DNA from 2 places in the Natranaerobius trueperi genome. Region 1 is predicted to be linked to the other one. Evidence: riboswitches for the same ligand, from Rfam matches in the RefSeq annotation. Region 1 holds a riboswitch; the other holds the start of a gene.

The links. Region 1 has a riboswitch for cobalamin ahead of cbiQ (cobalt ECF transporter T component CbiQ). Riboswitches for the same ligand answer to the same signal wherever they lie in the genome.
Region 2: another riboswitch for cobalamin. It lies ahead of cbiD (cobalt-precorrin-5B (C(1))-methyltransferase CbiD); the one in region 1 lies ahead of cbiQ (cobalt ECF transporter T component CbiQ).

The regions. Positions count from the first base shown of each region.
Region 1 covers NZ_NIQC01000011.1:34,827-39,260, reverse strand. The annotation lists gene CDO51_RS06320 (hypothetical protein) at 216-827, shown strand; cobalamin riboswitch at 1,451-1,643, shown strand; cobalamin riboswitch at 1,809-1,986, shown strand; gene cbiQ (cobalt ECF transporter T component CbiQ) at 2,222-2,935, shown strand; gene CDO51_RS06310 (energy-coupling factor ABC transporter ATP-binding protein) at 2,935-3,729, shown strand; gene CDO51_RS06305 (hypothetical protein) at 3,835-4,296, shown strand; gene CDO51_RS06300 (CbiM family transporter) at 4,331-4,434, shown strand, end outside.
Region 2 covers NZ_NIQC01000031.1:17,416-21,849, reverse strand. The annotation lists gene CDO51_RS11125 (cobyrinic acid a,c-diamide synthase CobB) at 1-425, shown strand, start outside; gene CDO51_RS11120 (precorrin-8X methylmutase) at 411-1,025, opposite strand; gene CDO51_RS11115 (sirohydrochlorin chelatase) at 1,028-1,402, opposite strand; gene CDO51_RS11110 (hypothetical protein) at 1,564-2,007, opposite strand; cobalamin riboswitch at 2,135-2,308, shown strand; gene cbiD (cobalt-precorrin-5B (C(1))-methyltransferase CbiD) at 2,476-4,344, shown strand; gene cbiE (precorrin-6y C5,15-methyltransferase (decarboxylating) subunit CbiE) at 4,326-4,434, shown strand, end outside.

The DNA of each region.
Region 1 (4,434 bases):
AAAAAACTTTAAAACCACTTTGTTTTAGACTCTGTTAAAGTTAGTATTTAGATGATTATGAGTTTCCTTGATACAATCAGTTATGAGAAAAGGCCTATACCAAATAAATTACACATACGATTCATCAGAACTCTGAAATTCAGTAAGATTTAGATTGAAATTTATTATGACTCGTGTCAAAATAGAAATAAATGGATAAGGAGAGTTTGTTTTATATGAGTGTATATAAGAAGATAGCTAAGTATCCTCATATTATTTTGTTAATAATAATCTTACTAGGATTTTCTATATTTCAAAATTATTCAGGAGCTAAAGATCATGAAGATCAATTAAGAAAAACTAATTATGAGAATTTCCAGTCCATTGTAAGTACATCTCGCGCTATAAATGATTCTCACTTGCACGTTTTTTTATCGGACAACAAAAGTGTAGAGGATAAAGCTAAGCATTGGAGAATTACCCTTGAGGATATGAATGAGATAAAAAGCAGAGTTTATACAATGGATAAAGATTATATTGATGATGATAATTTTAGTGACTTTATATATGTTATGTTTGAAACAATAGATATGGTGTATGAAAAAACAGAAGATATGTTAATCACTGAAGGTTTAACTTTATCAGAAGAGGAACATAAAACTATTAAAAATAGTAAAAAATTATTTGGAACAATAGGAGAAATTGATGCAAGTTATAAAACCCATAGAGAGCCTGTAGAAGTAAAGGTCAAAAATTCAACTATTGAAAAAATGGTAAATATATTTGATAATTATTCGAAGCCAGAACATCAAGAGAGGATTAGAAAAATACAGGAACAATTTAATTAAAATAGTACTAAGACGGTACTTACAATAAAAATCCACCCAATGATATTAAGCGGTGGTTTTATACTACCGCTTAATAATTTTTTTACTAAATCAACACTCAACTATTACTTAATCTACTATTAAGTAATTGATCAACCTTATCTACATCATTAAAATCTAAGGAAATTTCCTTTCTAATTGGACTGTCATGCTTAAAAATACCTTTTGTATCAGGGATACCTTTTAAGACTAAAGTATATATTTCTTTATTTCTTTTTTTAATAGGTCCCTTCCAACTGTATTCAGTTATAGCTTCCCATTCCTAACGCTTATCTCTATCTATAACTTTGTTTTCGCCAATTTCTACTCTTTGAAGCCCACGATATAAAGACATAATTCCAGGTATTAAAGTCATATAACTAGAGATAAATGATTGAAGATATCTAGAAATAGTTATCAGGTTTATGAATCAAAAAGGAATCACTTACGTATGTGATTCCTTGTATGGTAACAATTTTTCAACGAGGAAACTTCAAAAACATGTGATTGATTACCTAACAGCTAAATTTTTTATCATTTGTAGAAGGAATAAGTGCATAAATTATAGAAACCAGTATCAGGAATCATAGTGAATAATTAGTAAAATTTAATATGAAAAATTAGGTCCTTATTAATAGTTAATAAGGTTAAATCGGAAGTTCGGTGAAAATCCGACGCGGTCCCGCCACTGTGATGGGGAGATTATTTTCAACTAATGCCACTGGAGTATTTACTCTGGGAAGGCGAAAATAATCAATGAACCTAAGCCAGGACACTTGCCTAATTTTAGTTTACCTTTGAGCTACGAGTGATAGGGAGGTAAACTGTTCGTATGCTTGAATGATTCGTATATCATAATATCAGTTACTTACAGTTACTTCCTCCTTGTGAGGAAGTTTTTATTTTTAATAGAACTACTAACTAATAAGATAAAAAACAATAAAAAAGGTACTAAATAAAACTAAATAACAATAAATAACAGGTGCCTGTAACAAGGCTTAAAAGGGAAACCGGTTAAAATCCGGTACGATCCCGTCACTGTGAGCACGAGTCAACCCTATTAATCCACTAGCGAAAAGCTGGGAAGGAGGGGAAGATGATAACTGTGAGTCAGGAGACCTGCCTGTTATTTTAGCTGCATTCTCCTTCGGGTGAAAGGGCTGGGGTGCACATAAATATCGCGGAAATCACCACGATATTTTTATGGTTAATTATTCCGGCTTCTTTGTTACGAAGGCCGGTTTTCTTATCTACATCAATTACTTTTCATGACTTTAACAGCTTAACTAATAAGCTCTGTCACCCGATGATTAAGTTTATGTGAGGAGGTGAAAAGGTAACAGCAAGAAAAGCATGTTAAGAAGTGAGGGACATCTATGGGTAATTATATTAATACCTTTCAATTCTGGGAACCGAGAACCAAATTGGTAACCGGAACCATATTTATTTTCGGAACTATCAGCTTAAACAACATTTCACTATTATTGGCTGCCTTGTTTTTTTCAATATTTTTCACTCTTTGTTCTGGCCTCTCATGGAAAAAACTGATTAAAAAGCTATCTGTAGTGATTCCTTTTTTAGCTCTAATGAGTTTGCCCCTAATTTTTGGATCAGGACTATCACCCTCAATTGACCGAGTTGAATTTGCAGCAAAAATATCTCTAAAAGCGTTTACCGCTATGACTTTTACCTTGTTTATCTTTGCTAACCAACCCATTGAAGAAATGCTTGAAGCCCTAGAACATCTTAAAGTTCCATCAGCAATAACCACAATAATTTATTTGGCCTACCGTTATGGATTCTTATTTATCAAGGAAATGCAAACTAGTCTATGGGCTTTGAAATCTCGCCTTTTTACCGCACGTTTAGACCGTTATTCTTTAAAAATTTTTGGTGAATTAACAGGTGGGATTTTTATCAAAGCTATCAACCATTCAGAAACCGTATATCAAGCTATGTCTGCGCGGGGTTTTCATGGTAATATTCTGATAAATGTTCCCCAGCCAGTAAAGATAAACGATATATTTAAATCACTTTTACCAATTGGTTTTATCCTTTTTCTGATGATTGTAGACAAGGTGGTGTTTTAATGGACTTAGCAGTAGAAATAAATGATCTCAACTACATATACCCTAACAAGACTCCTGCGTTAACTAAAATAAATCTAAAAATAAAGAAGCAGAAAAAAACAGCCATTTTAGGAACCAACGGGAGCGGTAAGACCACACTCATATACCATCTAAACGGAACACTATTAAATGAAGACGGCACTTTAAAGGTTCTAGACCATTTTGTAAACAAAAAAAATCTCCATAAAATCCGTCAAATTGTTGGGTTACTTTTTGATAATCCTGATAATCAACTTTTCTCGACTACTGTATACGGTGATATAGCTTTTGGCCCTCGAAACCTTAAACTAGATCAACAAGAAGTGAACAAGGAAGTGGAAATGGCTATGAAAAAAGTCGGTATTGAGGAAATATCGAATAGACCACCATATAATTTGAGCCTAGGTCAGAAAAAAAGAGCAGCCATTGCTGGATTATTGGCAATGAACCCTCAAATCTTAGCTTGTGACGAACCTTTTTCCGGCTTAGATCCAAGCATTTCAAAGCAATTAAGAACAATATTAGACGATTTAAAAGAACAAGGAACAACACTTATTTATAGTACCCATGATGTTGACCTAACTTACGCTTGGGCTGACGAAGTAATTATTATGAAAGAAGGGCGAGTTTTGGATTCGGGGCCGGTTAGTATTTTGCGTGATGAAGAACTCATGCAAAAATCAGGGTTACCCCTTCCAACGCTAGCAAGGTTATTTAAACATAGTAAATTTAATCCACGAACAATCGAAGAGGCATCTAAATTTATTATGTCTTAACCTTAGAAGTTATTTAAAGGAAATTGGAAAGTCTCTTGAAATTAAAAACTCAACAAGTGCTGTAAACAGCATTTTGTAGACTGAATTTTAAAGGAGGGCTATTTTATGTTTAGAAAAGGGGTTACTTTCGCGCTCATGTTATTAATTGGAGTAATGGTTTTTAGTGGTTGTGAAGAAAGCGAGCCTACAAAAGAAGGGACTGAACATTCTGATACTGGTCTCACATTCAACATTATTGATCGAGATTCTGATGAAGTTGTGGATTACCATCACGATCAGCACTGGCATTCAGGATTGCCAGAAGTTTCTATAAACGAAAATCTTTCACTAGGTGCCAACATTCTAGACGAAAATGAAAAAGAAATTGAACTGGATGGAGAGCATTATTCACTAGGGATTGATTATGCTGAAGATGCTAATGAAGAGATACTCAGTCTAGAAGAACACGGCGATCATGTTCATATAACCGGTGATAAGGAAGGGGAAAGTGAAGTAGTGTTCCAATTAATTCACGACGGAGAAGTTGAACATGAAACTGTGCCAATAGAAATTCAAGTAAGTAATTAATATTCTGATTTATTTAAGGAAAGGAGTGATATAAGTGCATATCGCCGACGGGGTATTAAGCCTTCCTGTGGTTGTAACTACTTTTGGTGCAACAGCAGTGGCTGTAGGAAATTCCATTAAAGGAATCGAGGAAGAAGA
Region 2 (4,434 bases), on a different contig from region 1:
ATAGTTTAATTGACTTCTATAAAAAAGGGAAACCTATTCTTGCTGAATGTGGAGGGTTTATATATCTTACACGCTCTTTAACTGATTTACAAGGAAATAATTATCCTATGTCAGGAATTATTCCAGGAAAAATTCACATGAAATCTAAATTAGTAGCTTTAGGATACAGAGAAGCAAAAGCACTTAATGACTCTTTTTTATTATCTAAAGGTGAAACAATCCGAGGTCATGAATTTCGCTATTCTGAGTTTATCCCTGATAATGAAGCCGAAGAATATCCTTTAGCATATGAGCTAAAAGGTCGAAGAAATACTTTAAAAGGTGGATATGTTTTAAATAATTTAGTAGCGAGTTACCTACATATCCACCTAGCTTCTAATCCCTGTGCTGGTTATAAATGGTTAGATATCTTACATCAGTCTTAATAAAGCATTAATAATACTAGCTGCTATAGGGCTACCACCTTTATAACCAGTAATTGTTATATAATCTAACCCGGATTTTCTTAAGCTTTCTTTTGATTCCATGGCTCCAACAAAACCAACCGGGACACCCACAACTAGAGCTGGTTTAATATTTTTTTGTTGATATAATTCTATCACTTTAAAAAGAGCTGTTGGAGCATTTCCTATAGCAACTATTTTGTTATGGATATTTTCACCAAATAGTTCAAAGGATGTTTCAGCACGTGTGAGTTTTTTAGTTTTAGAAATTTCTCTAACCTTTTGATCACTGATATTACAGTGTATGTTACACCCTAAATTGTTAAGGTTTTTTTTATTTAGACCAGCAGTAACCATGGTTACATCAGTAAAAATATCAGTTCCTTGCTTTAAAGAATTTAATCCCTCTAAAATTGCTTTTTCGGAAAATTTCACTTGTTTATGAATTTCTAAATCTCCTGTAGTATGAATGATTCTTTTAACTATAGGAGATTCTTTGTCATCAAAAGTTGTTAGATCAACTTTGTTTTCAATAATTTTCATACTTTCTGCCTCAATCGGATGAGTGTTTATTTTATTCATAGTTAGCTTTTTAACTCCTCTGTAGCATTATCAGCTCTTTCTTTTAAAATTGCGATGAGTGTAGAATCTGCTCCGATGGGGTCTGCTAATCTGATAGTTAAGTTAGGATATTTTTCTTTTATTTTTATGATCTTTTCAGGTACATCTTTTTTTATATGTATTCCAGGATATAAAAAAAGTGGTATTACGGTGATAGTACTGATATTACTTGAGTAAATCTTATCAATAACTGTCTCTAAATCAGGTTCTTCAAACTGAAGATAAGCATAACTTGCTGATTCTTTAGTTTCGGACTCAAACATATCAGATATAGATCTAAGAACTTTGTTAGCTTCAGGATTACGACTCCCATGTCCTAAAATAATATTATGATTCATATATATACCTCCCTATAAATTTCTAATTATAGAAAACTATACACAATCATTTGATATTTTGCAAACAATAAGATTTTTGAAAAGGGTAGGAATGTAAACCTGTAGAGTAGATATATTTTAGATTATTTAAAGGGATCTTAAGCAGATCCCTTCAAATAGAACTAATTTCTACAACCTCTAGATCCTCTTCTATTTTGCCTACCATTACCAAATTCTCTACTGTTGTCATTTTCAATTTCATCTGTGATGTTAAGATTGTTTTTATTATTTCTTGGTCCTTCTTCTAGACAGTCTCCTCTTTCAAAGTCGTTATTTTTAATGGTTTCAATAATGTCTTTGCCTTCTTTTTCCGAGATCAGTTCTTTTTCTATGGCATTTACAACTTGATTAATTTTTGCTTCATCTCTTTCTTGTTGTCTTTTGTCTAGCTCTTCTTCATTTAAATCTTCACTTCTATAACATAAAGATTGGTTTAATCCCCTTTGAAACATTTCATTATCTTCAGTTAGGCTTTCTCCTGCAGCAGCCATTTGTACCGGGGAAGCTATTGTAAACGCCACAGCTAATCCTACAACAAGTAAACCACCTATAAATTTCTTTGTCATGTTAAATCCTCCTTTAAGTTTTGTTATTTTATATTGTACCCTGTAGATGTGAAGATTTCTTGAAGATTTATTAAAAAGTAAGTTGTTTAATTAGAGTTTATATGATATCTTATCATTAAGAGAATTTAATATAGAGTGGCTTTTAGGTGTAATCATTTTTAAAAGGGAATCAGGTGAAAATCCTGAGCGGTCCCGCCACTGTAACTGGGATTGAAGATTTAATTAACCACTGGGTTTAATCCGGGAAGGTAAATCTTCTTATACCAGAAGCCAGGAAACCTGCCTATTAGCTGTACTCAATGCCTTCGAGGAAAGGGAGAGTACTTCTTACGTTTGCTACACTTTAGCTACATAGGAGAGTAGTGTATCAAGTGGTGTAGTGTTTTAATTACATACTAAGAAGAACTCAACCCGGCCATTTCGAAGGCCGGGTTTTTTGTATTGTTATATATGGGAAGGTGTTATTAAGTGAAAAAAATACAATTTGATTTTAAGAAGAAATCTATAGCACAATTACTTTTTTATTTGTTAGTTATAGTTACAATTTGTTTTAGCTTATTTTTTAACAGTATTGACCTAAGTTGGTTTCAAAATAATTTACATATATTAAGATCATATGTTAATAATAATTTCGTTTCTTCAGTATTAATTTTCTTTTTTTTCAGAATGTTCTTTGCTGTAGTTTCAATTCCTGGAAGTGGAGTACTAACTATTGTTGCAGGTGCAATTTTCGACTTCCTAATAGCAGCTGTCCTTGTTACATTATCTGTTAGTTTTGGAGTTTTAATTGTTTTTTTATTGAGTAGATATGCGTTTCGTGATTTTTTAAAAGAGCAGTTCTCTGATAAGTTTTACTTTATTGATCATATTTCCAAAAATCATGGAAAAAGTTTACTTTTTCTCGTTAGGGTAACTGAAGTTTTACCGTCATTTATTATTAATTCTTTTTTTGCTTTTACTCCTATAAAAGCAAGTACTTACTACTGGGTGAGTTTATTTGGACTTTTGCCAGGTATTTTAATTTTTACAAATGCAGGACATCAAATAACTGAAATCCAAGAATTATCTGATTTAATGACTCCAAATATTATGGTTTCTTTAGGCTTAATAGGAGTTATACCAATAATGTGTAGTATCTTTTATAAATCTCTTTGTAAGAAATATATAAGATATAACAATAAATCTGTAGAAAATGAAGAAAATGAGCTAAGAAAGGGTTTTACAACCGGAAGTTGTGCTACTGCAGCTGCTAAAGCAGCACTTCTTGCAAAAAAGTACGGACAATATCCTGAAAAGGTTACTATCTTGTCTCCTAGTGGGTATGAATTAGTAATTCCAATAGCAGGCTATGGAATTAGAGAAGATCATAAAAACTGTGCTTTTGTAAGAAAAGATGGTGGTGATGATTGTGATTCTACTCATGGAATTTTAATAGGTGCATATATAAAGCATGTAAATAGTGATGTTATTAAAATTCGAGGGGGTGAAGGTGTCGGAAAAGTTACCAAACCAGGGCTTCCTGTTGATATTGGTGAAAAAGCTATAAACCCAGTACCTAAAAAGATGATAAGAGAAAATACAAGAGATATTCTGTCTAATGGTGAAGGAGTTGAGATCACAATAATTGTTCCAGAAGGTAAAAAAATAGCAAAAAAAACCTTAAATTCAAAGCTTGGTATAATTAATGGCATTTCAATACTTGGTACAACTGGGATAGTTGAGCCTATGTCTGAAAAAGCTTTAAAAGATTCCTTATTATTGCAGCTCGATCAGATGCAATCAATGAATTTAAAGACGATAGTATTAGTACCAGGAAGAATGGGAGAAAAAAATGCTCACTCTTTTGGTATACCGAAAGAGAATATAGTTATTACAGGTAATTATATTGGGCTTATGTTAGAAAAAGCCGCAAAACGCGGTTTTAAGAGGATATTTATTATGGGCCATACCGGTAAGATAGCTAAATTATCAGCAGGTATATTTAATACCCATAGTAAAGTAGCAGATGCAAGACGAGAAATTTTTGTAGCACATGCTTCTTTAGCTGGATTTTCTAAAGCGTCTATTAACCGAATTTGGAATGCAGTAACAACAGAAGAATGTGTCAAGATAATAGAAAATTATGATAGGTTAAATAAAACACATAAGAGTAGGACCTTATTTTGTAATATAGCAAATGAGGCTGAAAATCGTGTGCAAAATCATCTTAAAGATAATAAAGTTAAGCGATTAGGAGTTGCTTTTACAAATCGAGATGGTGAACTTATTGGGTTTAGTACAAATTCTTTTGAGATTTGCTATAAAGAGGGGTGGCGTATGTGGGAAAAATTGTCGTAGTTGGTATGGGACCTGGAACATTGGATTATATCATACCTAAAGCTAAGCAATATATTCTTAATGCTGATCTTTTAGTTGGTACAAAGAATC